4 regions of the Bradyrhizobium sp. IC4060 genome follow, and region 1 is predicted to be linked to each of the others. Evidence: predicted binding sites of a transcription regulator. Region 1 holds the regulator's gene; each other region holds the start of a gene.
What was found. The regulator PhoB, encoded in region 1, activates phosphate uptake and scavenging genes when phosphate is short. The targets are predictions, from matches to a motif close to TGTCATNNANCTGTCAT.
Positions count from the first base shown of each region.

Region 2: I6F16_RS33650 (DUF2794 domain-containing protein) is a predicted target of PhoB. The motif match lies at 3,974-3,990, and genes of this name have one in related genera.
Region 3: I6F16_RS13270 (DUF465 domain-containing protein) is a predicted target of PhoB. The motif match lies at 4,751-4,767, and genes of this name have one in related genera.
Region 4: I6F16_RS16265 (UDP-2,3-diacylglucosamine diphosphatase) is a predicted target of PhoB. The motif match lies at 3,406-3,422, and genes of this name have one in related genera.

Region 1 covers NZ_JADYVJ010000010.1:185,787-192,966, reverse strand. The annotation lists gene pstS (phosphate ABC transporter substrate-binding protein PstS) at 1-516, shown strand, start outside; gene pstC (phosphate ABC transporter permease subunit PstC) at 652-1,641, shown strand; gene pstA (phosphate ABC transporter permease PstA) at 1,646-2,491, shown strand; gene pstB (phosphate ABC transporter ATP-binding protein PstB) at 2,488-3,309, shown strand; gene phoU (phosphate signaling complex protein PhoU) at 3,321-4,037, shown strand; gene phoB (phosphate regulon transcriptional regulator PhoB) at 4,060-4,767, shown strand; gene I6F16_RS27890 (GcrA family cell cycle regulator) at 5,067-5,579, opposite strand; gene I6F16_RS27885 (aspartate aminotransferase family protein) at 6,039-7,180, shown strand, end outside.
Region 2 covers NZ_JADYVJ010000017.1:68,121-75,300, forward strand. The annotation lists gene I6F16_RS33635 (FtsX-like permease family protein) at 1-1,557, shown strand, start outside; gene I6F16_RS33640 (Bax inhibitor-1/YccA family protein) at 1,838-2,629, shown strand; gene I6F16_RS33645 (GNAT family N-acetyltransferase) at 2,879-3,409, shown strand; gene I6F16_RS33650 (DUF2794 domain-containing protein) at 3,540-3,911, opposite strand; gene I6F16_RS33655 (DUF1223 domain-containing protein) at 4,442-5,218, opposite strand; gene acnA (aconitate hydratase AcnA) at 5,450-7,180, opposite strand, start outside.
Region 3 covers NZ_JADYVJ010000003.1:307,928-315,107, reverse strand. The annotation lists gene rpsU (30S ribosomal protein S21) at 1-226, opposite strand, end outside; gene aqpZ (aquaporin Z) at 486-1,208, shown strand; gene I6F16_RS13300 (5-(carboxyamino)imidazole ribonucleotide synthase) at 1,251-2,357, opposite strand; gene purE (5-(carboxyamino)imidazole ribonucleotide mutase) at 2,354-2,842, opposite strand; gene I6F16_RS13290 (GGDEF domain-containing protein) at 2,985-3,692, shown strand; gene I6F16_RS13285 (hypothetical protein) at 3,694-3,945, opposite strand; gene I6F16_RS13280 (hypothetical protein) at 3,968-4,186, opposite strand; gene I6F16_RS13275 (DUF465 domain-containing protein) at 4,318-4,524, opposite strand; gene I6F16_RS13270 (DUF465 domain-containing protein) at 4,855-5,037, shown strand; gene I6F16_RS13265 (NAD(P)/FAD-dependent oxidoreductase) at 5,184-6,308, opposite strand; gene I6F16_RS13260 (EAL domain-containing protein) at 6,511-7,180, shown strand, end outside.
Region 4 covers NZ_JADYVJ010000004.1:57,841-65,020, forward strand. The annotation lists gene I6F16_RS16250 (caspase family protein) at 1-278, shown strand, start outside; gene I6F16_RS16255 (threonine/serine dehydratase) at 466-1,449, opposite strand; gene I6F16_RS16260 (glycosyltransferase family 1 protein) at 1,513-2,556, opposite strand; gene I6F16_RS16265 (UDP-2,3-diacylglucosamine diphosphatase) at 2,570-3,382, opposite strand; gene thiD (bifunctional hydroxymethylpyrimidine kinase/phosphomethylpyrimidine kinase) at 3,571-4,371, opposite strand; gene I6F16_RS16275 (PAS domain-containing sensor histidine kinase) at 4,692-6,671, shown strand; gene I6F16_RS16280 (Lrp/AsnC family transcriptional regulator) at 6,774-7,019, shown strand; gene I6F16_RS16285 (cytochrome c) at 7,157-7,180, opposite strand, start outside.

The sequences.
Region 1 (7,180 bases):
ACCAACTATCTCTCCAAGGCCAGCGCGGACTGGAAGAGCAAGGTCGGCGAGGGCACCGCGGTCGAGTGGCCGGTCGGCGTCGGCGCCAAGGGCAACGAGGGTGTGTCGGGCAACATCAGCCAGACCAAGAACTCGATCGGCTATGTCGAATACGCCTATGCCAAGCAGAACAAGCTCACCCACACCGGTCTCGTCAACAAGGCCGGCAAGCCGGTGCAGCCGACCGTCGAGGCCTTCCAGGCGGCCGCCTCCAACGCCGATTGGTCCAAGGCTCCCGGCTATTACGTCATCCTGACCGAGCAGCCCGGCGAGAAGTCCTGGCCGATCACGGCGGCGACCTTCATCCTGATGCACAAGTCCGCCACCGACAAGGCGGCCGCGCAGGAAGCGATCAAGTTCTTCCGCTGGGCCTTCAAGAACGGCGGCAAGATGGCCGAGGAGCTCGACTACATTCCGATGCCGGACAGCGTCGTCCAGCAGATCGAGAAGACCTGGGCTGCCGAGATCAAGAGCTAAGGCGCTATATGTGTCCCGGACACGGTTCCGGGACGCTGCAAGATCTCCGCTCCGGATCGGCCTCCTGCCGCATCCGGAGCGCGCCACCAACAACAAGCGTACATAAAACGGGTATAGGGGATCGGCGTGGCTGAGATGGCTGTTGAGAGCAATGTGATTGATGCTGCCGGTCCATATGATCGCGCCAAGGCCTTGAGCGCGTTCAAGCTCGGCGACGTCACCTTCTACTGGATCACGCGGTTGTCCGCGATCTCGGTGCTGCTGATCCTCGGCGGCATCATCATCTCGCTGATCGTCGGCGCCTTCCCGGCGATCCAGGAGTTCGGCATCTCCTTCCTGTGGACGCAGCGCTGGGCGCCCTCGGCCGATCCGCCGGTGCTCGGCGCGCTCGGGCCGATCTACGGCACGCTCGTCACCTCCTTCATCGCGATGCTGATCGCCATTCCCGTCGGTCTCGGCATTGCGATCTTCCTCACCGAGCTCTGCCCGCAATGGCTGCGCCGCCCGATCGGCATGGCGGTTGAGCTGCTCGCCGGCATCCCCTCGATCATCTACGGCATGTGGGGCTTCTTCGTGCTCGGCCCGTTCCTGGCCAACACCTTCCAGCCTTTCATGATCAGGGTGTTCGACGGCGTCCCCGTGCTGGGCGCGATCTTCGCAGGGCCCCCGTCCTATCTCAGCCTGTTCAACGCCGCGCTGATCCTCGCCATCATGGTGCTGCCCTTCATCACCTCGATTTCGGTCGACGTGTTCAAGACGGTGCCGCCGGTGCTGAAGGAAGCCGCCTACGGCGTCGGCTGCACCACCTGGGAGGTCGTCCGCAGCGTGGTGATCCCCTACACCCGCGTCGGCATCATCGGCGGCGTCATGCTGGCGCTGGGCCGGGCGCTCGGCGAGACCATGGCGGTGACCTTCATCATCGGCAACTCGTTTCGGATCTCCTCGTCGATCTTCGCGCCGGGCACGACGATTTCGGCGGCGATCGCCTCCGAATTTGCCGAGAGCGACGGCCTGCACCAGTCCGGCCTGATCCTGCTCGGCCTCCTGCTGTTCGTGCTGACGTTCTTCGTGCTCGCTGCCGCCCGTTTGATGCTGCTGCGCCTCGAAACCAAGGCCGGGAAGTGAAGCCATGAACCCGATCTATTCGCGCCGCCGCCGCTGGGACATCGTCATTCGCGGCCTCTGCATCGCAGCCGCCGCCTTCGGCGTCACCTGGCTCGCGCTGATCCTGGTCACGCTGCTCTACAACGGCCTGGCCGGGCTCAACCTCCAGGTCTTCACAGCTGACACGCCGCCGCCCGGATCGACCGAGGGCGGCCTGCGCAACGCCATCGTCGGTTCGTTGATCATGACCGTGATCGGCGTCGGCATCGGCGCGCCGCTCGGCCTGTTCGCCGGCACCTATCTCGCCGAGTACGGCCGCAACGACAAGCTGACCTCGGTGATCCGCTTCATCAACGACATTCTCCTGTCGGCACCCTCGATCATCATCGGCCTCTTCATCTATGGCGCGGTGGTGGTGCCGATGCGCGGCTTCTCGGCGATTGCGGGCGCGCTGGCGCTTGCCGTCATCGTGATCCCGGTCGTCGTGCGCACCACCGAAGACATGCTACTGCTGGTGCCGAATCCGTTGCGCGAAGCTGCCAGCGCGCTCGGCCTGCCGCGCTCGCTGGTGATCAAGCGTATCGCCTATCGTGCCGCGCGCTCCGGCCTCATCACCGGCGTGCTGCTGGCGACCGCCCGCGTCGCCGGCGAGACCGCGCCGCTGTTGTTCACGGCACTGTCGAACCAGTTCTTCAGCCTCGGCCTGAACAAGACGATGGCGAACCTGCCTGTCACCATCAACAACTTCGTGCAGAGCCCCTACGAGTATTGGAAGCAACTCGCCTGGAGCGGCGCGCTGTTGATCACCCTGACCGTGCTTGCCCTTAACATTGGCGCGCGCATCCTTGGCGCCGAGAGGACTGCAAAATGAGTGAAATGTCTGTTTCCGTCAGCGCGCCGACCGTTCATCCCGGCTCGCAGCCCCTGCCCGAGGCGCCCGCCAAGGTCACGGCGCGCAACCTCAACTTCTACTACGGCGACCACCACGCGCTGAAGAACATCAACCTGGCGCTCGGCACCAACCGCGTCACGGCGTTCATCGGCCCGTCCGGCTGCGGCAAGTCCACCCTGCTGCGCATCTTCAACCGGATGTACGACCTCTATCCGGGCCAGCGCGCCGACGGTCAGCTGTTGCTCGACCATACCAACATCCTCGACCCCAAGCTCGACCTCAACCTGCTCCGCGCCCGGGTCGGCATGGTGTTCCAGAAGCCGACGCCGTTCCCGATGACGATCTACGAGAACATCGCCTTCGGCATTCGTCTCTATGAGAAGATCTCCAAGTCCGAGATGGACGACCGCGTCGAGAAGGCACTGCGCGGTGGCGCGCTGTGGAACGAGGTCAAGGACAAGCTCAATGCCTCCGGCCTGTCGCTCTCCGGCGGCCAGCAGCAGCGCCTCTGCATCGCCCGCACCGTCGCGGTGCGGCCCGAGGTGATCCTGTTTGACGAGCCCTGCTCGGCGCTCGACCCGATCTCGACCGCCAAGGTCGAGGAGCTGATCCAGGAATTGTCCGAGAACTACACGATCGCGATCGTCACCCACAACATGCAGCAGGCCGCGCGCGTTTCCGACAAGACCGCCTTCATGTATCTCGGCGAGTTGATCGAGTTCGACGACACCAGCAAGATCTTCACGTCGCCGAGCGATCGGCGCACGCAGGATTACATCACCGGCCGGTTCGGCTGAGGAGACGGAACATGGGTTCTGAACATACCGTAAAGGCTTTCGACAGCGACCTTCAGGAGCTCACCCGCCTGGTCGCCGAGATGGGCGGCATCGCCGAGCGCATGATCGTCGATTCCGTCGACGCGCTGATCCGCCGCGACGTCGCGCTCGGCCAGCGCGTCGTCGCCACCGACGTCGAGCTCGACGCGCTGCAGAAGCGCATCGAGGAGCGCGCCGTGCTCACCATCGCCCGCCGCCAGCCGATGGCCGTCGACCTGCGCGAGATCGTCGGCGCGATGCGCGTTGCGACCGATCTCGAGCGCATCGGCGATCTCGCCAAGAATATGGGCAAGCGCGTCGCGGCGCTGGAGACGGATTTCCATCCGCTCAAGCTGTTCCGCGGCCTGGAGCACATGACCGACCTCGTGCAGCAGCAGGTCAAGTCGGTACTGGACGCCTATGCCGCGCACGACCTGCCGGCGGCGATGGCGGTGTGGAAGGGCGACGAAGAAGTCGACGCCATCTGCACCTCGCTGTTCCGCGAGCTCCTCACCTACATGATGGAGGATCCGCGCAACATCTCGTTCTGCATCCACCTGATGTTCTGTGCCAAGAACATCGAGCGGATCGGCGACCACGCCACCAACATCGCCGAGACCGTGTTCTACATGATCGAGGGCCAGGCGATCACCGACAAGCGGCCGAAGGGCGACATGACGACCTTCGCCACGACGGTGCCGAACACCTGACGACTTAAGGAGCTACGACCACATGGGCGCACGCATTATGGTGGTTGAGGACGAGGAAGCTCTCACCGAGCTTCTTCGCTACAACCTCGAAGGCGACGGCTATGACGTCGAGACGGTGATGCGCGGCGATGACGCCGACACCCGCCTCAAGGAGCACATTCCCGATCTGATCGTGCTCGACTGGATGCTGCCGGGCCTGTCAGGCATCGAGCTGTGCCGGCGGCTTCGGACCCGCCCCGAGACCAAGCAGCTGCCGATCATCATGCTCACCGCGCGCGGCGAGGAGAGCGAACGGGTGCGCGGGCTCGCGACCGGCGCGGATGATTATATCGTCAAGCCGTTCTCGGTGCCGGAGCTGCTTGCGCGCGTGAAGGGCTTGCTCAGGCGCGCGAGCCCCGAGCGCCTCGCCACCGTGCTCGCCTATGGCGATATCGAGCTCGACCGCGACAAGCGCCGCGTGGCGCGCTCGGGCCGGCCGATCGATCTCGGTCCGACCGAATATCGCCTGCTGGAGTTCTTCCTGGAGCATCCCGGCCGCGTGTTCTCGCGCGAGCAGCTGCTCGACAGCGTCTGGGGCCGCGACATCTACATCGACGAGCGCACCGTCGACGTGCATATCGGCCGCCTGCGCAAGCTGCTCAATCTCGGCCGCGAGCAGGACCCGATCCGCACCGTCCGCGGCGCCGGCTACGCGCTGGACGATCGCTTCGCGAAGGCTGAGCAGACGTAAGGCGCCAGCGACAGCTGGTTTGGCGAACTGCGGCGCCGATCTCGGCCGTCATCCCGGGGCGCGCGCAGCGTGAGCCCGGGATCTCAGCGCGAGCGCTTGCGCTCTTCGCGATTAGCCACAGGACGTGGTTTGGCGAAGACTCGGAGTGACCATCTCGCGCAACGATTGCGCCCCGCGGTTACGGATCCCGCATTCGCGGGGATGACACCGAACGATTGGGAGCCGTCATCGTGTGACGGCTGCAGTCTTGGCGATCAAGCTTGGCGATCAAAGCTTGGCGATCAGGGAATTCCGCAAGCTCACCGCGTGCCCGGTTTCGGTGCTGCGCGACGGCGGTCCGCTGCGGGCTGATAGGCCACGCGCGAATGCTGGGCGCAGTAGGGCAGGCCGGAGAGCGCCTTGCCGCCGCAGAAGAAGAAATCCGGGCTCGAGGGATCGCCGACCGGCCAGTGGCAGGTCGCCTCGTTCAATTCCAGCAGCGACAGCCGCTGGCTCATCGGCACCACGTTGTCGTAGGTAACCGGCTCGGCTTCCAACTCGACCTCGAAGGCCTGCGCCAACGCGGTGTTGCCGCGCGCGACGGGGCGGGTCACCCGCATCATATGCTGCGCGGGCCGTGCCTTGCGCGGCCGCGGCGCTGCCGATGAAGGGCTCTTGGCGCGGCCGGACAGGCCGAGCCGGTGCACCTTGCCGATCACGGCATTGCGGGTCACATTGCCGAGCTCCGCCGCGATCTGGCTGGCCGAAAGTCCGGCCTCCCAGAGCTTCTTCAGCTGCTCGACGCGATCATCGGACCAGGTCAAAACCGTCATTGCACCCTTTCCCTCGCTGCGCGCCTGCCATCCTGGGGCCTTCGCAGCGAATGCTTTAGCCTTGAAAAACCCGTGCCGTCAGAATCCCTTAAGGCTCGCCGGGCGCGCTCAAGACGCCCGAACGTTTACGCCGGTACATGAGGACTTCTGGGATCAGAACTGCTGCACGAGATGTCGTATCTGACAGTCCAAACGCTACAATATGGCGTGACTCCCGCGCAAGAGTCCGCCGACTCGCTTCCACATGTTCCGTGGTGAAAAACCCGCAAAATCGGCACCGCAAGACTACGGAATCAGCGTTTCGCGAGGCTTTCCGGGCGGCATTGACACCCGTCTTGCCAGGCATAAGATAGTGCCACGTGCCGCCCTTAAAAGGCGGCACGTTTCGTTTTCCGGGGCCGGTCGATGGTGCGTCGCGCAATGCATGCCTCACACCGTCCGCAACATTCAAGTGACGTCATGACTAACAGCGCAGCGCCGCATTTGCTCCCCGTTTTCGCCAGGGCCGACCTCGGTTTCGAGCGCGGCGAAGGCTGCTGGCTGATCGCGACCAACGGCGATCGCTATCTCGATTTCACCTCGGGTGTCGCGGTGAATGCGCTCGGCCATGTCCATCCCGCGCTGGTCAAGGCGTTGCAGGAGCAGGCGACCAAGCTCTGGCACATGTCGAACCTGTTCCAGAGCCCTGACGGCGAGAAGCTCGCAAGCCGCCTCTGCAATGAGAGCTTTGCGGACTTCGTGTTCTTCTGCAATTCCGGCGCCGAGGCGCTGGAAGGCGTGATCAAGCTGGTGCGCCACCATCACTTCTCCAAGGGGCATCCGGAACGTTACCGCATGATCACCTTCGAGGGTGCCTTCCATGGCCGCACGCTGGCGACGCTCGCCGCCACCGGCTCTGCGAAATATCTCGAGGGCTTCGGTCCGCCGATGGACGGCTTCGATCAGGTGCCGCACGGCGACCTCGACGCCGTGAAGAAGGCGATCGGTCCGCACACCGCCGGCATTCTCATCGAGCCGATCCAGGGCGAGGGTGGCGTTCGTTCTGCACCTCACGCCTTCCTGAGGGCGCTGCGCGAACTCTGTAACGAGCGCGGCCTGTTGCTCGCCTTCGACGAGGTGCAGACCGGCATGGGCCGCACCGGCGAGCTCTTTGCCTACAAGCGCACCGGCGTCACACCGGATGTGATGTCGCTCGCCAAGGCGCTCGGCGGCGGCTTTCCGATCGGTGCGGTGCTGGCGACCGCGGACGCGGCGGCCGGCATGGGGCCCGGCTCGCACGGCTCCACCTTCGGCGGCAATCCGCTCGCGATCTCGGCTGCCAACGCCGTGCTCGATGTCATGCTCAAGCCCGGCTTCTTCGACCACGTGCAGAAGATGTCGCTGCTGCTCAAGCAGAAGCTCGCCTCCGTGATCGATCGTCATCCCGAAATCGTCAGCGAGGTGCGCGGCGAGGGCCTGCTGATCGGTATCAAGGCGGTGGTGCCCTCGGGCGATCTCGTCGCGGCGCTGCGCGCCGAAAAGCTGCTCACCGTCGGGGCCGGCGACAATGTCGTGCGCTTCCTGCCGCCCCTGATCGTCACGGAAGCGGAGATCGAGGACAG
Region 2 (7,180 bases), on a different contig from region 1:
GCGCTCGGCGCCGCGATGCCCTTTGCGATCGTTGGCCTGTTCGGCAAGCTGTTGCCGCTGCCGGTGGTGCCGGCCGTGCACACCGACGAGCTCGCGCTGTCCTTCCTCTACGGCCTCCTCACCGCGCTCGCCTTCGGCCTGTGGCCGCTCGCGCGCGTGCACGACGTGCCGGTGGCCGCGCTGTTCCGCGACACCATCAGCTCCGAATGGCACCGGCCACGCGCGAGCTATCTCGTGTTCATGGCCGTCGTGATCGCACTCCTCATCGCGGTCGTGATCGGCCTGTCGTTCGACAGGCGCATCGCCGCGGTGTTCGTGGCCTCCTCAGTGGTCGTGTTCGCCTTGCTGCGCGGCATCGCCGCCCTGCTGATGACGATCGCACGACGGCTGCCACGGACGCGGCTGCCGATGCTGCGGCTTGCGATCGCCAACATCCACCGGCCGGGCGCGCTGACGCCGTCCGTCGTGCTGTCGCTGGGCCTAGGGCTCGCCGTGCTCGTCACCATCACCCAGATCGACGGCAATCTGCGCCGGCAGTTCCTGGCGGCGCTCCCCGACCAGGCGCCATCGTTCTTCTTCATCGACATTCCGAGCGCGCAGGCCGAGCAGTTCGATGGCTATCTGCGCCAGATCGCCCCCGGCGCCAGGATCGAGGACGTGCCGATGCTGCGCGGACGCATCGTCGCCGCGCGCGGGGTGCGCGCCGAGGAGCTCAAGCCGACCACGGATTCCGAATGGGTGCTGCAGAGCGATCGCGGCCTGACCTACACCGCCGAGCTGCCGAAGGGCTCCAAGGTGGTCGAGGGCGAATGGTGGCGCGCCGATTATTCTGGCCCGCCGCTGGTCTCGTTGGAGAAGAAGATTGCCGACGGGCTCGGCCTCAAGCTCGGCGACGAGGTCGTGGTCAACGTGCTCGGCCGCGACATTCCGGCCAAGATCAGCAATTTGCGCACGATCGACTGGCAAGGTCTCGGCATCAATTTCGTCCTGGTGTTCTCGCCCAACGCCTTCAAGGGCGCGCCGCACACCCATATCGCGACGCTGACAGAAGCGGGCGGAAAGGCGGCGGGCGACGGCAAGATCATCAAGGAGGTCGCCGACGCCTATCCGATGGTGACGAGCGTGCGCGTGCGCGAGGTGATGGAGACGGTCGGCTCCGTGGTGACCAATCTGGCCCTGGCGATCCGCGGCGCCAGCGCCGTGACGCTGATCTCGGCGATCCTGGTGCTGGGTGGGGCGCTCGCCGCCGGCCACCGCCACCGGGTCTACGACGCGGTGATCCTGAAGACCCTGGGCGCGACGCGGCTGCGGCTGCTCGGCGCCTATGCCCTCGAATACCTCCTGATCGGCCTTGCCACCGCGGTGTTCGGGGTGATCGCGGGCAGCATCGCGGCCTGGCTGATCGTGACGCGGCTGATGACGCTGAGCTTCGTCTGGCAGGCCGGCAGCGCCGCCGGCGTGGTCGCCGCCGCGCTGGTCGTCACCGTCGGGCTCGGGCTTGCCGGCACGCTGCTGGCATTGAACAAAAAGCCCGCGACGGTGTTGCGAAATTTGTGACAAAATGTAGCGGCGGATCGGGCTGGCCGGAATCGGCCCGGTTTCGGCGATTAACCACGCTACCGGTCAGCTTCGCGTCAGGATTGACGCCGAGGGCGACATTCAGCCGCGCGTGGAAGGTTGCGGCGAATGTGTTAGTTTCCCACATATCGGATGGGTTCGGAGTCCCGATTGTGAGCCAAAATTAAATCGGCTGGCAGCGGTCTCCGAGATAGAATTTGACGAACCGGCGGCATGGCGACCCTCGTGCCGGACCGGACCAACCAACGGGAATTCGACCATGTCGGACCTAGACCGTAACTACGCTTCTCCTTTCGGCAGGGCCGCCGGGCGTGTTGACGCCGCGACGGTCGATGCCGGCCTGCGCGCCTATATGCTGCGCATCTACAACTACATGAGCATTGGCCTGGCCATCACCGGCCTTGCCGCGCTCGGCGTCTACATGGCCGCCGTGACCGACGTTCCGACGGCGGACGCCGTCCGCGTCGGCAAGGTGTTCCTGACGCCGTTCGGCTACGCCATGTTCGTCAGCCCCCTGAAGTGGCTGTTCATCCTGGCGCCGCTCGCGATGGTATTCGTGATCTCGGCAGGCATCAATCGTCTGGCACCCTCGACCGCCCAGATCCTGTTCTGGGTGTTCGCGGCGCTGATGGGCATCTCGCTGTCGTCGATCTTCCTGGTGTTCACGCACACCTCGATCGTGCGGGTGTTCTTCATCACCGCGGCGACCTTCGGTGCGCTGAGCCTCTACGGCTACACCACCAAGCGTGACCTGACCGGCATGGGCTCGTTCCTGTTCATGGGCCTGATCGGCATCGTTCTCGCCAGCCTGGTGAACCTGTTCCTGGCCAGCTCGATGCTGCAGTTCATCGTGTCGGTGGTCGGCGTGCTGGTGTTCTCGGGCCTGACCGCCTGGGATACCCAGCGGCTGAAGAACGACTACATCTACGGCTATGCCTCGGCCGGCGGTGACGTCGCAGAGCGTTCGGCCATCACCGGCGCACTGTCGCTGTACCTGAACTTCATCAACCTGTTCACGCTGCTGCTGCAGCTCCTCGGCCAGCGCGAGTAAGCTCTGAGACGAGAGAACGGACACGAACCCCGGCCGAAAGGCCGGGGTTTTGTTTTGAGGGTACGGCCTCTCCCCGTCATTGCGAGGAGCTCGCGACAAAATTGCGCAGCAATTTTGCGCCGATGCGACGACGCAATCCAGAGCCCCTCCGCAGATGCATTTCTGGATTGCTTCGCTGCGCTCGCAATGACGGGTGTGGAGGCAGCGCAGCCTCTTCCGGCCCCTCAGGGAACGCTCTATCCTTCCCCCATGTCCGCACCCGATATCAGGCCCACCACCGAGGCCGACCTCCCCGCCGTCACCGCCATCTACCAGCAGGCCGTCCGCGAGGGCACGGCGACGTTCGAGCTGGAGCCGCCCGACCTCTCGGAAATGACGCGCCGCTATCGCGCGCTGATCGACGGCGGCTATCCCTATTTCGTCGCCATGCTGGACGGCCGCGTGGCCGGCTATGCCTATGCCGGCGCCTACCGGCCGCGGCCCGCCTATCGCTTCACGGTGGAGAACTCGATCTATCTCGATCCGTCCTTCCACCGCCGCGGCGTCGGCTCAATGCTGCTGGAACGGCTGATCGTCGAATGCGAAGCGCGCGGCTTTCGCCAGATGATCGCTGTCATCGGCGATTCCGCCAATGCCGGGTCGATCGGCGTGCACACAAGGTGCGGCTTCAAGATGATCGGCACGCATCCCAGTGTCGGGCTGAAATTCGGCCGCTGGCTGGACACCGTGATGATGCAGCGCGACCTCGGCGAGGGCGCAAGCACGGTGCCGGGGAAGTAGTTCATCCGTCATTCCGGGGCGATGCACAGCATCGAACCCGGAATCCATTGAACGGCAGGGGCGGTGGAGGGAGGGATGCATTCCGGGCTAGCGACTTCGTCGCGCCCCGGAATGACGATCGATGGTTCGGCTACACCACCGCCAGTTTGCGATCGATCACCAGCAGCACCCGCTCGAGCTCGTGGCCGCGACGCAGGATCAGGCCGGTCGCCGAGATCACGCTGTACATGCCCTGCTTGCGCGCCAGGCGCGGGTCCTTCTCGATGCGATAGATCGGCACTTCCGAGGCGCGGCGATAGACCGAGAACACGGCGCGGTCCTTCAGGAAGTCGATGGCATAGTCGCGCCATTCGCCGTCGGCGACCATGCGGCCGTAGAGATTGAGAATCCGGTGCAGCTCGAGCCGGTTGAACGTCACCCGGTTCGGCTGCGCATGCGCCGCGGCAGGACGCGCCGCCGCGCGCTGCTCGCTCGGATCGGCATCCTCCGACGTCAGACTCATGGGAAGCGCCTCCTCATCGCACGGCTACCCGCGTCCGCCAAGATCGTCCCGGAACCGCGTTCGTGACAATTGCATGATTGCGCCAACCGTTCCGCATCGCAAGGGGCTCGACCCATCGAATCGGCGTCGCATCAGGACACACGCAAGGGTGGAACTCCGTCGCGGCAAACCGTCACGGGATCGTTAGCAGGAATCATAGTATCGCCGCTTTTCCGCCAACCGCCTGCCGCCCTGCACTGCGAAAAGGGTGACGTGCGTTGACCCGGTCCTTTCGGTTCCGGATTCCTCAGCCCCCAGCCCCCCGGGGTCGAACAGGATCGGGTCTGTACGCACGACAAGGAGGGCCAACGCAAGTTGGTCCTTTTTTGTTTGTGCCGAGATGTTTCCGGGTCCGCCGTCATTCCCGGGCGCGCGAAGCGCGAGCCCGGAATCCATTTACCATCACACAGGCTGAGAAATGGATTCCGGGTTCGCGCCAAGAGGCGCGCCCCGGAATGACGAGCATCAATTGCTGAGACGTTCTGCCTGCTTCAATGCAGCGACGTGTAGGCCGCACCCAGCATCGGGCCCGGTCGCTCGCGGCTGCCGTCCTGGACGTAGACCACCGCGCCGTCGACGCCGTCGCGCGTGAGGTTCTCGATCGGCACCGTCCAGCTCTCCGGACGGCCGGTCCAGTCGCCGACCTTGAGCAGGCTGCGCACCACGTTGTGATAGGTGACCTGCTGTCCCTTGTTCTCGCCGCGGGTGATCGCGATCGGCACCGACTTCGCGATCGAGCAGATCCAGACCTCGCCGCGCGAGACCGTGGGCTCCTTGCTTGCGGCGACCGACACGTTGATCTGCTTGCCCGAGAGCGACATCGTCACCGGCACGCTCATCACGCCAGTGCCCTTGTCGGTCTTGCCGATCGCGTTCTCGATGCCGGTGCGATCGCTGCCGATGACATGGGTGGAGCCGTTGACCACGACCTGCGGCGTGTAGACCTCGCGGTCGCCGCGCATGCGCGAATAGGCACGCTGCCGTGCAGAGAAGCGCGAATCCGCCAGTGTGTCCTTCCAGCCGAGATAGTCCCAATAATCGATCGGCATGCTCAGCGCGATGACGGAGGGGTCCTTGGAGAGATCGCCGATGATCTGGTCGGCGGGCGGGCAGGAGGAGCAGCCCTGCGAGGTGAACAATTCGACGACGGCGCGGGGTTCAGCCTCGGCAGGACGAATGACGGCGATGATCGCACATATGCCGAGAGCTCCCGACCAGAGGGCGCCGGACCAACGTGGAATCAGATGGGAAGCCGTCATTGTCGTCATGTCGAACGCCGCACACCGTTGCTCTCAGAGGGAAATCTTATCGCCGGATGGTCACCGTAGTCTTACGGGGCGCGGTACATTCATCCATCCGGGCCACCGTCCAAAGGGAGGTTTTCCGCCGGGCGGGCCCATCTGAAGCGTACCGCAAACGCGCGAAGGCGGCCTTTGATAGGCCGCCTTCGTTAAGGCTTCTACTCACTTCGCAGTGAGCCATCATTCACAAATCCGCGTTTACGCCGCGAGCTTGCGCAGCACGTAGTGCAGGATGCCGCCGTTGCGGTAGTAGTCGAGCTCGTCCAGCGTATCGATGCGGCAGAGCAGCGAAACGCGCTGCAGCGAACCGTCGCCGGAGACGATCTCCGCGGTCAGCTTCTGGCGCGGCTTGAGGTCGCCGACGAGGCCGCGGATGGTCACCTTCTCGTCGCCCTTCAGCCCAAGCGACTGCCAGGAGGTGCCTTCCTCGAAGGTCAGCGGCAGCACGCCCATGCCGACCAGGTTGGAGCGGTGGATGCGCTCGAAGCTCTGGCAGATCACGGCGCGCACGCCGAGCAGGCGCGTGCCCTTGGCGGCCCAGTCGCGCGAGGAGCCGTTGCCGTACTCGGCACCCGCGAACACCACCAGCGGCACCTTCTCTTCCTGGTACTTCATCGCGGCGTCGTAGATCGACATCTGCTCGCCGTCGGGCCAGTGCTTGGTCAGGCCGCCCTCGGGGATGTTTCCGTCCGCGCCCTTCAACATGAAGTTCTTGATGCGGATGTTGGCGAAGGTGCCGCGCATCATCACTTCATGGTTGCCGCGACGCGTGCCGTACTGGTTGAAGTCGGCCGGACGCACCTGGTGCTCGCTGAGATATTTGCCGGCGGGCGAGGTGAGCTTGATGGAGCCGGCCGGCGAGATGTGGTCGGTGGTGATCTTGTCGCCGAACATGGCGAGGATGCGCGCCTCGACGATGTCGGTGACCGGCTCCGGCTCCTTCTTCATGCCTTCGAAGTAGGGCGGGTTCTGCACATAGGTCGAAGACATGTTCCAGCGATAGGTCTCACTCTCGACCGTCTTGATCTTGCGCCAGTTGGTGTCGCCCTTGAACACGTCGGCATACTTCTTCTTGAAGATCGACGCGGTCACGAACTTCTTCATGAAGGCGTTGATCTCCTTGGTCGTCGGCCAGATGTCCTTCAGGTACACCGGCTTGCCGTCCTTGCCCTCGCCGAGCGGCTCGGTGGCGAGGTTCTTGGTGACGCTGCCCGCGAGCGCGTAGGCGACCACCAGCGGCGGCGAGGCCAGGTAGTTCGCCTGCACATCCGGCGAAACGCGGCCTTCGAAGTTGCGGTTGCCGGAGAGCACGGCGGCCGCGACGACGCCGTTGTCGTTGATCGACTTCGAGATCTCCTCAGGCAGCGGACCGGAATTGCCGATGCAGGTGGTGCAGCCGAAGCCGACCAGGTTGAATCCGACCTTGTCGAGATCGGGCTGCAGACCGGAATTGGCGAGATATTCCGCGACCACCTGGCTGCCCGGCGCGAGCGAGGTCTTCACCCACGGCTTGGCCTTGAGGCCCTTCGCAGCCGCATTGCGCGCGAGCAGGCCGGCACCGATGAGCACGCTCGGGTTCGAGGTGTTGGTGCAGGAGGTGATCGCAGCGATCACGACGTCGCCATGGCCGATGTCGAAGTTCTTGCCGTCGACGGGGAAACGCTTGGCCGGCTCCTCGGCCTTCTTGTACTCGCTGGCAAGCGCGAGCGAGAAGCCGTCCGCGACGGTCGGCAGCGCGATGCGGCCTTCGGGACGCTTCGGGCCGGCCATCGACGGCACGACGTCGCCGAGGTCGAGGGTCAGCGTTTCCGTGAACACGGGGTCGGGCGACTTGGCCGTGCGGAACAGGCCCTGCGCCTTGGCATAGGCCTGCACCAGCGCGACGCGGGCCGAGGCACGGCCGGAGGTCTTGAGATAATCGAGCGCGGC
Region 3 (7,180 bases), on a different contig from region 1:
ACACCGGCTTCGGCTTCATCGGCAGCAGGCCTTCGCGCTGCAGCTTCTTGCGGGCCAGCTTGCGCGCGCGGCGCACGGCCTCGGCCTTTTCGCGGGCCTTCTTCTCGGAGGGCTTCTCGTAATGACCGCGGAGCTTCATCTCGCGGAAAATTCCCTCGCGCTGCATCTTCTTCTTCAGCGCCTTGAGGGCTTGATCAACATTGTTATCGCGAACGAGAACCTGCACGCGGCATCCTCTTCAGGTGGATCGGATTTGAATTCTGGTAAGTCAAAGGGGATGGCGAAACGCGCAAGCCCTTAACCTTGAGCGCGCGGATGTATCAGACAAAACCGCAGATGTCCACCGGCCAAGCGGATTTTCGGGCCAAGTTCGGCCATTAAATGCGGCGAAAATACCTCCATGCGGCCCCGATTTGGGCGATTTGGCGCCGAGGACGGGGCCGCACCGGAGCTTTGTTCCGGAATCTTTGCAATGAGGGACTACAATGGACATCAAAAAATATGCTGCCGAAGCCATCGGCACCTTCTGGCTGACATTCGCGGGCTGCGGAAGCGCGGTGATCGCCGCCGGCTTCCCGCAGGTCGGGATCGGGCTGGTCGGCGTGTCCCTGGCTTTCGGATTGAGCGTCGTCACCATGGCCTACGCGATCGGCCACATCTCCGGGTGCCATCTGAATCCGGCCGTCACGGTCGGTCTCGCCGCCGGCGGCCGCTTTCCGGCCGGCCAGATCCTGCCTTATGTGATCGCCCAGGTGGCGGGCGCGATTGTCGCCGCATCGCTGCTCTATGTCATTGCGAGTGGGGCGCCCGGCTTCGACGTCAGCAAGGGCTTCGCCTCCAACGGCTATGGCGCGCATTCGCCCGGTCAGTACAGCATGATGGCCGGCTTCCTCACCGAGGTGGTGATGACCATGATGTTCCTGTTCATCATCATGGGGGCGACCCATGGGCGCGCGCCGGCGGGTTTCGCTCCGCTGGCGATCGGGCTCGCGCTGGTGATGATCCACCTCGTCAGCATTCCCGTCACCAACACCTCGGTGAACCCGGCGCGCAGCACCGGCCCGGCGTTGTTCGTCGGCGGCTGGGCGCTGTCGCAGCTGTGGCTGTTCTGGGTCGCGCCGCTGATCGGCGGCGCGCTCGGCGGGGTGATCTATCGCTGGCTCAGCGAGGAGCCCAGCGGCGTCGTTGCGGGCGTGAAGACGGCGTAGTCACAATCACCCGGCGGGATTGCAGCTCTTGCTGCGATCCCGTCACTTGTCCCGGGGCGGCCTGACTTCTGTCACGTGGCCCATCTTGCGGCCGGGGCGCGGCGCGCCCTTGCCGTAGATGTGCACGGTCGCGCCCGGCACGCTCAGCCACTTTTCGTAATCGTTGATCTCGTCGCCGATCAGGTTGGTCATGGTGACGACCTCGCCGTGGCGCACCGGCTTGCCGAGCGGCCAGCCGGCGATGGCGCGGATGTGCTGCTCGAACTGTGAGACGGAGGCGCCGTCGAGCGTCCAGTGCCCGGAATTGTGCACGCGCGGCGCGATCTCGTTGACCAGCACCTTCGGTCCGGTGCCGCCTGCCAGCACGAACATCTCGACCGCGAGCACGCCGACATAGTCGAGCGCGCTTGCGATTTTGCTCGCGATGCTGCGCGCCTCCTCGGCGAGCGCGTCAGGAATCGGCGCGGGCGCACGCGATATCTTCAGGATGTGGTCGCGGTGCTCGTTCTCGGTGACGTCGAAGCACTCGACCTCGCCCGTGGCCGCGCGCGCGGCGATCACGGAGATCTCGCGCTCGTAGGGCACGAAGGCCTCCAGGATCGCCGATTTGGTGGCGAGGCTGGTCCACACCTTCGCGATGTCGTCGCCCTCGCGGATGATGGCCTGGCCCTTGCCGTCATAGCCGAAGCGGCGGGTTTTCAGCACCGCTGGAAGGCCGATCCTGGCGATCGCCTCGCGCAGCGAGGAGACGGAGGTGACGTCGGCGTAGGCGGCAGTGCCGATCCCGAGCTTCGTCACGAAATCCTTCTCGGCGAGCCGGTCCTGGGTCGTCTCGAGGATCTTGCGGTTGGGCAGCACCGGGCGGCGCGCGTCCAATACCAGCGCGGCTGCCGCCGGCACGTTCTCGAATTCGTAGGTGATGACGTCGACATCATGCGCGAACAATTCGAGCGCCTCCACGTCGGCATATTCGGCGCAGGTCGCGTTCAGCACGACGTCGAAGGCCGGTGAATCCGGATCGGGCGAGAACACCTGGCAGCGCAGGCCGAGTCGCGCCGCGGCCATGGCAAGCATCCGGCCCAATTGTCCGCCGCCGAGGATTCCGATGGTGTCACCGGGCTTCAGCTTCACGTGCCTGGTGTCCGTCACGCCTTGTCCTCCGGCCGCTCGGCGACCGCCTCGGTCTGGGCCTTGCGCCAGGCGGCGAGGCGATCCGACAGGGCGGGGTCGGACAATGCCAGCACGGCGGCTGCCAGCAGCGCGGCATTGATCGCGCCGGCCTTGCCGATGGCGAGGGTGCCGACCGGAATGCCCGCGGGCATCTGGACGATCGAATAGAGCGAATCGACGCCCCTGAGCGTCTTGGATTCGACGGGAACACCAAACACAGGGAGTTCCGTCAGCGCCGCCGCCATGCCGGGCAGATGGGCCGCGCCACCGGCGCCGGCGATGATAATCTTGTAGCCTGCGGCCTTGGCACCCTTGGCGAATGCGAACAGCCGGTCGGGCGTGCGGTGGGCCGAGACGATGCGGCTGTCGGCAGCAATGCCGAGCGCGTCAAGCGTGTCGGCGGCGTGCCGCATCGTGTCCCAGTCCGACTGGCTTCCCATGATGATGGCGATCGGCGCGGTCATGACGTCAATTGTGCCCAGAAAAACAGAGAGATAGGCCAGATTAATGATTCCGGCCGGCGGCTCGCAAGGCGGTGGCAAGGAGAAGGGAATCCACTATCCTGTCTTGGTGAATCCCCGCAAGCCTTCATTGAGCACGATGCCCATGAAGAAACCGAAAAGGGCGAGCCCTGCGAAGGCCAGAAAGGGCCGGAACATGAGCGCCGCCCGATCCAAAGCCGTTTCGAGCCGCGCGGCCAAACCGGCCTTGCGCAGAGCGCCGGCTGCCGATGACGGCAAGGCGATCATCCGCGGCCTCAGGAGCAAGCTCAAGGCGGCCCTGTTGCGGATCTCGGAGCTCGAGGCGGCCGCCGATACCGATTTCCTGCTCGGGATTCCCAACCGGCGCGGTTTCGAGCGCGAGCTCGCGCGCGCCATCGCCTATATGAAGCGCTACCGCGCCAGCGGGGCGCTGATCGTGCTCGACGTCGATCGGCTGAAGCCGATCAACGATTCCTTCGGTCATGCCGCCGGCGATGAGGTGCTCAAGGCGATTGTCGCCACGCTGACGCGACAGATCCGCGCCTCCGACGTGGTCGGCCGGCTCGGGGGCGACGAGTTCGCGCTGCTGCTCTGGAATCTCAGCGAGACCGATGCGAAGGTCAAGGCTGCGGCCTTGGAGCAGGCGATCGACGAATTGTCATTCGTTTTTCGCGGCCAGCACGTGGCCGCGGGCGCCTCGGCCGGCGTCGCGCTGCTCGGTCCGCAATCCGCTGCAGGCCGCGCCCTGGAGGAGGCGGATGCCGCCATGTATGTGCGCAAGGCGAGCCGCCGGCACGAGCCGCGGATCAGGCTGGTCGGCGGCGAGCGCTAGTCTAGAGGGTGGCAAGATCTTCCGGCACGTTGCCGAACTTGCGCAGCAGCGTCGCGTCGCCGAATTCGCCGGTCATGGGATCGCCGCTGCGGCTGAACGCGATCGCGCCGATATGGCCGGCGCCGCGCGCCAGCATCTCTGCGCGTCGCAGCGCCGCCGTCGAGGACTGACACTCCTCTGCAGCGCCTGCGACGGGTGATCCGTCGTCATCGATCAAGAAGGGCATTGCAACGTAATAGGTCACATCCGACATGGCGTTGCTCCAAGGTTGAAGATTATGCGGCGCTGCTCTTGCTCCGCATCTTGCTGCGCGAGATCTCCGGAATGCAGCCGGCTGAAATCGCCGCCTGCAATTCCTCCAGCTCGGCTTCCAGATATTCGTTGGCCATGATCAGCGCCTTGATGGTGCTGCGCAGATTGCCGTCGCACATCGCGATCGCCTGATCGCAGGCCTGTTCGTAATGGCTGTTGTCGAAAAGGGCGGTTGCCGACATCTGCGTTGTCCTCGTGTGTTGTCCTTGAGCGTTCTCTGAGGTGTTGGGGCGCCCGCGAATGTTCCTATTTTGTTCTTATTGAGTCAAGCGGATTCGGAAGCGGCGGGGCGCCGCGCAAGACCGGCTCACGGTCAGGCGATGATGTCGGGGGTGATCTGGTCTTCGATGAACGCGATGCGGTCGCGCAACAACAGCTTGCGCTTCTTCAGGCGCTGTAACCGCAACAGGTCGGGGGCGGGCGATTGATGCAATGCATCGATCGCCGCATCGAGATCTCGGTGTTCCTGCTGCAACCGGGTGAGCTCGGCTTCGAGCTCACGCTCATCTTCATTGGTCATGTCTGCGGTGGCCGAAAACCGATAGGCGTGAGATCCGGGCTGTGGATGCCCTGTGGAAATTATCGTCCTTGCGCCGCGTGATCGCAAGCGATCTGCGATCCCTCGTCCCCGATCTCCAGCAACATATTTCTGCAGGGAGCTGCGGCGGTGCGTCGGCGTATTGATATCATGGATTTTTCCGGCGTGGTTCCCTTAGTCACGCTTCGTTACATATGAACTTTCAAAAATGACGCTGCAACGACGGATACCCATCGACAGGACGAATCGGTGATGTAGACTTGGTTGTCCGGATCGAATCCTAAAGGTTCAACCCTACCGAGGAGGTTTCGAATGACAATTCAGGCACATCTCGTTGAATTGGAACGGAAGCACAAACTTCTCGAAAACGAATTGCACGAAGCTCTCGTGCACCTTTCAACAGACGACCTGCAAATTGTTGAGTTGAAGCGCCGGAAGTTGATGGTCAAGGACCAGATCGAGCGTCTGAAGCAATCTGGCGACACGCTCCACTAGTAACCCCCGTGACAGTGTAGAGTTGATCACGTCCTTCACGCAGGGATGAGAGCATCCGTGCTCATCCCTGCTGCAAGGTGTGTACCGTGCAACACGGTTGTGCGGCGCTCACTCTTGCTTGGACCCGTGGCTCTCGACGCGCACACCTATCCGCTTCTCGAAACACTGTCGATATCTGCGAGCTCGGCGACGTGATCGGCGATCGCGAGCGAGGACGTCAGTCCCGGCGATTCGATGCCGAACAGATTGATCAGGCCTGCAACGCCGTGATCGCGCGGGCCCTGCATCAAGAAATCCTGCGTGGCCACGGCCGGCGGCACGATCTTCGGGCGGATGCCCGAATAGCTCGGCATCAGCGCGCCGTCAGGCAGCGTCGGCCAGTATTTGCGGATCGCGGGATAGAAGCGCTCGGCGCGTGACGGATCGACCTCGTAGTCGATCGTCTCGATCCATTCGACGTCAGGCCCGAAGCGCGCCTGTCCTGCCATGTCCAGCGTCAGGTGCACGCCCAGGCCGCCGGGCTCGGGCACCGGATAGATCAGGCGCGAGAACGGCGCCCTGGCGTTGCAGCTGAAGTAGTTTCCCTTGGCGAGATAGGCCGGCGGAATCCGGTCCAGCGGCATGCCGTCGATGCTGCGCGCCACATGCGTTGCCGACAGCCCCGCGGCGTTGACGAGGAGGCTGCATTGCAGCGTCATCGGTGCCTCGCCGCCGGCATCGATCTCGATGAGGCCGGCCGCCGCCTTGGCACGGATCAGCGGGGTGTGAAACGCGAAAGCTGCGCCGGCGTCCTCGGCTTCGCCGCGCAGCGAGAGCATGTAGGAATGGCTGTCGATGATGCCCGTCGACGGTGACAGCAGCGCGGCGTCGCAGGCGAGCGCCGGCTCCAGCGCGCGTGCGGCCTCGCCCGAGAGCAGCTGCATGTCGAGCACGCCGTTGGCCTCGGCATGCGCCTTGATCGATTGCAGCTTCTCGGTCTCCTTCGGGCTGGTCGCGACGATCAGCTTGCCGCAATTTTTGTGCGGGATGCCGCGCTCGGCGCAGTAGCGGTACAGCGCGTGCTTGCCTGCCACGCACATGCGCGCCATCCAGCTCCCGGCCCGGTAGTAGATGCCGGCATGGATCACCTCGCTGTTGCGCGAGGAGGTGACGGTGCCGATCGCCTCGGCTTCCTCCAGCACGATCACCTCGCGCCCGGCCTGGGCGAGCTTCCGGGCCACCGCGAGCCCGACCACGCCGGCTCCGATGACGACGCAATCGACCCTATCCATGGTTGTGCAGGAGACCAGTTGGAAGCACCGGTGGCGCACGGTCCGGATGCGGCGGCGCAGGCGGGGCTTCCGTTAAGAAGTCGTTTATCATGTCAGGGCAATTGCCGCATTTTATGTCACATTATTCTGTTGTGCCCACAGGCGTTTACCCGATCCAAACCCGCGAGGCCAGACAATCCGACGTTGAAATCGCGGGTGGCTGATGGCTGAGAAGAACTGGCACGTGGGCAGCACGCTTTCGATTGCTGTGCACGCCCTCCTATGCCTGGCCGTTACGGGCGCGCCTGCGCGCGCCTTTGCGGCATCGGACAGCCTTGCCGTTCCGGGCGATCCCACCAGGCTTGATCCCGGCGTGATCTGGGAAGCCCTCATCGCGGGCATCGTGGTCTGCTCGTTCCTCGCCGCGATCGGGCTGTGGATCCATTCCTCGCTGCGCCGGTCCAGCCGTTTGCAGCTGCGTCGCAACGCCTTCATCTCCTCCGCCATGAACAACCTCAACCAGGGCGTGGTGATGACGGATGCGCAGCGCCGCGTCATCTTCTGCAATGACCGCTATCTCGAGATCTATGGCCTGACGCGATCCGACCTCCGGCCCAACATGACCGGTTGCGACATCCTGAGGCTGCGCCGCGAGCGCGGAGTGCTCGGCGTCACCGATGACGAATTTTACCAAAAGGCATCGAGCGCCAATGGCCTGACCACGGAACTGCCGGACGGACGGGCTATCCTGGTGAAGTATTTCGTGTTGCCGAACGGCGGCTCGGTGGCGACCCATCTCGACGTCACCGAGCAGCGCAACCTGTCGCGGCAGCTCGCCTCCACCAAGCAGTTCCTGGAATCGGTGCTCGATCATGTGCCGGCCTGCGTGGCGG
Region 4 (7,180 bases), on a different contig from region 1:
ATGTCGGCAAGGGTGGCCCGAACATCGAGTCGAAGCCGGTCAACGTGCAGACTCCGAACCGCCCGATCCGGCTCAACAACGGCAACACCGGCATCGTTAAGCTCAACAATAACCCGTTGGATAAGGGGCAGGTGCAGAACAACGTGCAGAACACCCGCCCGCAGATCAACACGATGCCGAGCCGCATGGTCAGCAGCAACAACAACTTCCGGCAGTCGATGAACCAAGCGCCGAGCATGAACAATGGCGGCAACCGTCGCGGCGGCTTCACGCACTGATTGCGGCGAGCGAGACGACAAAGGGGCAGAGCGGAAACGCTCTGCCCCTTCTTCATGTCTGTTCTTGGTCATTCCGGGATGCGCCGTAAGGCGCAGGCCCAGAATCCATACTCCCGATCGTGGTTATGGATTCTCAGATGCGCAATTGCGCATCATAGCTCTCGCTGCGCGAGCCCCGGAATGACGATCAGGCCACCAGCTCCGCGAACAGTTCCGCATCGACATTGCCGCCTGACAGCACGATGACGACGTTCTTGCCGGCCACATCAAGGCGGCCCGCGAGTAGCGCAGCAAGCCCCACCGCGCCGCCGGGCTCCACCACCAGCTTCAGCTCGCGATAGGCAAAGGCGACCGCCGCGCCGACTTCCTTGTCCGACGCCGTGACGCCGCGCGCCAAGAGCTTGCTGTTGATAGCAAACGTCATCTCGCCCGGCATCAGGGCCATCAGCGCATCGCAGATGGTGCGGCCGGCCGGCGGATGCGGCTCGCGATGGCCTGCGCTGAGTGAAATGCCGTGATCGTCGAAGGCCTCGGGCTCGGCGACCACGATCTCGGCTTGCGGATAGCGCGCCTTCACGGCGGTCGCGACACCCGCGATCAAGCCGCCGCCGGAGGCCGGCGCCACCACGATGTCGGGGCCGAGCCCGAGCGTTGCCATGTCCTCGGCGATCTCGCGGCCGGCGGTGCCCTGCCCTGCGATCACGAACGGATCGTCGTAGGGTTTGACCAGCGTCGCGCCGCGCTTCTCGGCAATGCCGCGCGAGATCGCCTCGCGGTCGTCCTTGTCGCGGTCGTACAGCACGACCTCGGCGCCGTAGGATTTGGTGCGCTCGCGCTTCGACAGCGGGGCGTCCGCTGGCATCACGATGGTGGCCTGCATGTCGAGGATCTTTGCCGCCGCCGCCACGCCTTGCGCGTGGTTGCCGGAGGAGAACGCGACGACGCCGCCGGCGCGCTTGTCCTGCGGGATCGAGAACACCTTGTTGAACGCACCGCGGAACTTGAACGAGCCGGTGCGCTGAAGCATCTCCGGCTTCAGGAACACTTTCGCACCGACGCGCTCGTTGAGCACGGGGAAGGACAACAGCGGGGTGCGGATGGCGTAAGGCGCGATCACGCGCGCTGCGGCATCGATGTCGGCAGGGCCGACCGGAAGGGCCTGTTCGGTCATGGCGGAATGCTATCGCGGCCAATCAGGCCCGGGCAAGACACCTCCGCGAGAGGATTTCTTGCCTCAAGCCACGAAACGCGGCTGTTCCGCGCCGGTCCGGCCGGGCAGCACCGCCCCGACCGCCAAAATGCTGTCGATAAAGACCGTTGCCGAGGCCTCCCAGGTGTAGTTGGCGGCGAACGCGACGCAGTCCCGCCGGGAGATATCGAGCGCCGCGAAGCAGGCATTGCGCAGATCGTGATCGAGCGCGCCGACCGGCGCATCGCCAATCACGTCGCGGGGACCCTTCACGGGGAAGGCCGCGACCGGCAGGCCGCTCGCGAGCGCCTCCAGCAGGACCAGGCCGAAGGTGTCGGTCTTGCTCGGGAACACGAACACGTCGGCGGCCGCGTAGATATCCGCCAGTTCCTCGCCGTGCTTCTCGCCGAGGAAGATCGCATCGGGGTAGACCTCTTCCAGCGAGGCGCGCGCCGGGCCGTCGCCGACGACCACCTTGGTGCCGGGTAGGTCGAGGTCGAGGAACGCCTCGAGATTCTTCTCGACTGCGACGCGGCCGACCGACAGGAACACGGGTGCCGGCAGGCAGAGATCGATGACGCGCGGGTGGAACAGCGTGGTGTCCACGCCGCGCGGCCACAGCACGACATTGTCGAAGCCGCGCTCGGTCAGTTCGCGCGCGAGCGCCGGCGTCGCCGCCATCACGGCGCGGCTGGCGCTGTGGAAGCGCCGCAGCGCCCGCCAGATCAGCGAGCCCGGCACTGGCACGCGGGCGCGGACATATTCGGGAAAGCGGGTATGGAAGCTGGTCGTGAACGGCAGCTTGCGCTGGCGGCAATAGCGGCGGACCATCAGGCCGATCGGCCCTTCGGTCGCGATGTGGATGCTGTCGGGACGCGCCTCCTCGATCAGCCTTGCGATCCGGGCCGGGCGCGGCATGGCGAGGCGCACGTCGCGATAGCTCGGCATCGCGAAGGTGCGGAACGATTGCGGCGTCAGGAACGTGAACTCGACGCCGAGCGCTTTTGCAGCGTCAGAGAGCTTGGTCAGCGTCCGAACCACACCGTTGACTTGCGGGTGCCAGGCGTCGGTCGCGACCAGGATGCGCATCAAGAGGTCCTTGTTATGCAGCTCTGGCTGCGACCTGTGGCACCTGCTCCGGCTTCCGCAACTGATCCGCCCAGGTGATGATCTCGAAGTGACCGTCGTCATGCTCGACCAGGGCGGTGCAGCTCTCCACCCAGTCGCCGCAATTCATGTAGCGGATGCCGCCCTCGTCGCGGATCACGGCGTAGTGGATGTGGCCGCAGATCACGCCGTCGGCCTGGTGACGCCGCGCCTCGGCGGCGAGCGCCTGCTCGAACGCGCCGATATAGTTGACGGCGTTCTTGACCTTCTGCTTGGCCCATTGCGACAGCGACCAATAGGGCACGCCGAACAGGCGGCGGAAGAAGTTGACCAGGCGGTTCATCTGGATCGCGAAGTCGTAGGCCTTGTCGCCGAGATGGGCGAGCCAGCGCGCGTTCTGCACCACGAGATCGAAGATGTCGCCGTGAATGACCAGATAGCGCTTGCCGTCGGCGCCGGTGTGAACCGTGTTCTCGACCACGTCGATGCCGCCGAAATGCGTACCGTAATAGTTGCGCAGGAACTCGTCGTGATTGCCGGGAATGTAGATGACCTTGGCGCCCTTGCGCGCCTTGCGCAAAAGCTTCTGGACGAGGTCGTTATGCGATTGCGGCCAGTGCCAGCTCGATTTCAGCGCCCAGCCGTCGACGATGTCGCCGACGAGATAGATCGTATCGGCATCGTGGTAGCGCAGGAAGTCGAGCAGAAGATCGGCTTGTGAACCGCGGGCCCCGAGATGGACGTCGGAGATGAACAACGTGCGAAAGCGCCGCTCCGGGCTCTCGTCACTCACATCGTAACTTCCCATGCGCCAGCCTGTAACAATGTCCCGTGACAGGGGGATGACCGATTGAACCCTTGAGGCACCTTCAAATACGAATCACGCCTTGCCTCGCCCTCCCCGCGAATATCAGTCGCATGCGACAATCAGGCGACATGGCGCCGCAGGGTAGGTGCGCTCCCTCCCGCTTGCGGGGGAGGCGAAGCAAGCCCGCCTCAGTAGAACTTGTGGAAATGATGGATCGGCCCATGGCCGTGGCCGACGCTGAAGCGGTCGGCGGCGGCGATCGCGGCGCTGATCCAGGCCTTGGCGTTGCGCACGGCGGCCTCGAGGTCCTCGCCCCTGGCCAGCCCGGCCGCGATGGCGGAGGACAGCGAGCAGCCGGTGCCATGGGTGTTGCGGGTGGCCACACGCGGCGCGGCGAGCGCGATCGCGGTCTCGGCAGTGACGAGATAGTCGGTGCTCTCGGCGCCCTCGCCGTGCCCGCCCTTGATCAGGACGGCGCGGCAGCCCAGCGCCAGCAGGCGGCGTCCTTGGCTTTCGATCTCGGCCTCGCTCGCCGCCACCGGCGCATCGAGCAGGGCCGCAGCCTCCGGCAGGTTCGGCGTGATCACGGCAGCCAGCGGCATCAGCCTGGTGCGCAGGGCGTCGACGGCTTCAGTGGCGAGCAGGCGGTCGCCGGAGGTCGCCACCATGACGGGATCGAGCACGACATGCCGCGGCGCCCAGCGCGACAGCGCGGCCGCGATGGCATCGATGCTGGCGGCCTGGGCCACCATGCCGATCTTCACCGCACCGATGTCGAGGTCGGAGAACACCGCGTCGATCTGCTCGGTGACGAACCCGGCCGGCACCGCGTGAATGCCGGTCACGCCGCGCGTGTTCTGCGCCGTCAACGCCGTGATCACGGAGGCGCCATAGACGCCGAGCGCGGCAAAGGTCTTCAGGTCCGCCTGGATGCCGGCGCCGCCGCTCGAATCGGAACCGGCGATGGTGAGTGCGACCGGGGTCGTCATCGCGGGAGACATGTGCTTGAGGAGGCCGCCATGGCCTCTCGTAGCGCGACCGTGGAACGTCAGCAAGCGCGCCGGGCCGCCGCCAGGCGTGATTCGCGAACCGATTGCGCGCCTTGCGAATCAGTCGGACACCGCGCGGACCAAGGCCCGAAATGATGCGGGCTTGAAAATGCAACGGCGCCGGACCCTTGCTATAGTCGCGTACCTTAGCGTGCTTCGCCGGTTACGCGAGACGTCAGGTGGTGGAACCGTCCAGCGCCCCCATGTTGCGGGCCGCCGGCCCCGCAAGCCACCTGAACAAGACTCCTTGGGGTGGAACGATGTGGGCCTTCTTCGAACGTCTCCTCGACTCGTCCATGCTGTCGCCGCACGGCATCTGCCTTTTGTGGGAGCCTGAGCTGATCTGGCTTCACGTCGTTTCCGACGCCAGCATTGCCGCCGCCTATTTCTCGATCCCGTTCGCCCTCGCCATCCTCGTCACCAAGCGGCGCGACCTCAAATTCGGCTGGGTCTACTGGGCGTTCGCGATCTTCATCATGGCGTGCGGCCTGACCCACGTGCTGTCGATCTACACGCTCTGGGTTCCGATCTATGGCATCGAGGGCATGGTCAAGGCCGCCACGGCGGTCGCGTCGGTCTTCACCGCCGCCGCGCTCTGGCCGCTGCTGCCGAAGATCCTCACGATCCCCTCGCCGTTCGAGCTACGACAGGTCCAGGCCGCGCTCGAGGAGGAGGAAATCAAGAGCCGCGACGCCACGCTGCTGCTGCAGCAGGTCCGCGACGCCCAGCGCGCGATGCGCGAGAGCGTGGCGCGCCTCACCGCGATCGTCGAGACCGCGGTCGACGGCGTCATCCTGCTCGATGCGCAGGACCGCATCCTGCTGTTCAATCCGGCCTGCGAGCGCTTGTTCGGCTACCGTGCCGACGAGGTGATGAACCGCAACGTCGGCATGCTGATGCCCGAGGCGGATGCAGCATCCGAGCGCCAGGCGCGGCATTTCGCGACCAGCGGCGAGGCCGTCGGCCTGCGCAAGGACGGCACGACGTTTCCGATGGAGCTGTCGGTCGGCCAGGCGCGGCAGGACGGCGAATTGATCTTCGTCGGCATCGTCCACGACCTCACCGCGCGCAAGCTGACCGAGCAGCAGCTTCAGCAGGCGCAGAAGATGGAGACGGTCGGTCAGCTCTCCGGCGGCATCGCGCATGACTTCAACAATCTGCTGACCGTCATCATCGGCAATGCCGAGCACCTGAGCGAGCAGCTCAAGGCGAGGCCCGACCTCGGGCGCTTTGCCGACGACATCTGCCAATCGGGCGAACGGGGTGCCGAGCTGACGCAGCGCCTGCTCGCCTTCAGCCGCCGCCAATTGCTGCGGCCTCAGACGATCGATTGCCGGAGCCTGCTCGATTCCATGTTCAAGCTGCTCAAGCGCACCTTGCGCGAAGATATCGAGATCAGGACGACCTCCGGGCCCGGCACGATCCTGGCCTTTGCCGACCGCGCCCAGCTCGAATCCGCCGTGCTCAATCTCGCGCTCAACGCGCAGGATGCCATGCCATCGGGAGGCCACCTCACGCTGGCCACGGAGCTGATCACGATCGAGGATGATGACGGTGCCGTTCACCGGGAGGTCGCACCCGGCAGCTACGTCCTGATCGCGGTTACCGATGACGGCGAAGGCATGACGCCCGAGGTCGCCGCACGCGCGTTCGAGCCGTTCTTCACCACCAAGGAGGTCGGCAGGGGCTCGGGCCTCGGCCTCAGCATGGTCTATGGCTTTGCCAAGCAATCAGGCGGCCATGTCTCGATCTACAGCGAGGCTGGCCTTGGGACCACGGCCAGGATCTACCTGCCGCGCGCGAGCACCGGTAGGTCGCAAGCCGATCTTCCCGACGGCGAGGACACGGCGCCGCGAGGCTACGAGACGATCCTGATCGTCGAGGACGATCCGTTCGTCCGCTCCTCCGTCATTCGCAGGGTGGAAGCGCTCGGATATCGCGTCGTCGCCGCGGTCAACGGCAAGGATGCCTTGCAGCAGCTGCAGGGCGATCCCGGCATCGACTTGCTGTTCACCGATATCGTGATGCCGGGCGGCATGAGCGGCTGGGAGCTCGCCGATCAGGCGCGGCGGGTGCGTCCCGGCCTGCCGGTCCTGTTCACCTCGGGCTACGCGCTGGAGACCTTGGTCGAGCAGGGCCGCGCGCAGGCGCGAGCGGTCGTGCTGACCAAGCCCTACCGCAAGGTCGAGCTCGCCCAGCGCCTGAGGGATGCATTGGCCGCCGCAGTGGTCCCATCCTAGCATCGCGCCCGAATGCACCTCGGATGATCCAGCAAGTTCGCTTGCTAAATCCAGCCGGTTTTGGCCTATTAGCCGGAAGAATACGCTTTCGGAGTGCCCGCGATGGTTCCTTTTTTCGTTCAGATCAAGTGCAAGCTCGGCCAGTCCTATACGGTGGCCAATGCGCTTGCCGAAGCCGAGATCGCCTCCGAGATCTACTCCACGGCCGGCCAATACGACCTCCTGGTGAAGTTCTACGTCGACAAGGATACCGACATCGGCCACTTCGTGAATGAGAAGGTGCAGGTGCTGCCGGGCATCCAGGACACTCTCACCATCATCACCTTCAAGGCGTTCGGCACCGGCTAAAGCATGATCCGGAAAAGTGCGAAGCGGTTTTCCGGAAAGATCATGCGTAAACAACAACCTAAAGCGCGATGATGATTCATCCCAATCTCATCGCGCTTTAGATCACGCGCAAAACAACGGCCGAAGCGCCGGCAGCGCTAGCCGCCCTCCTTGCGCTTGGG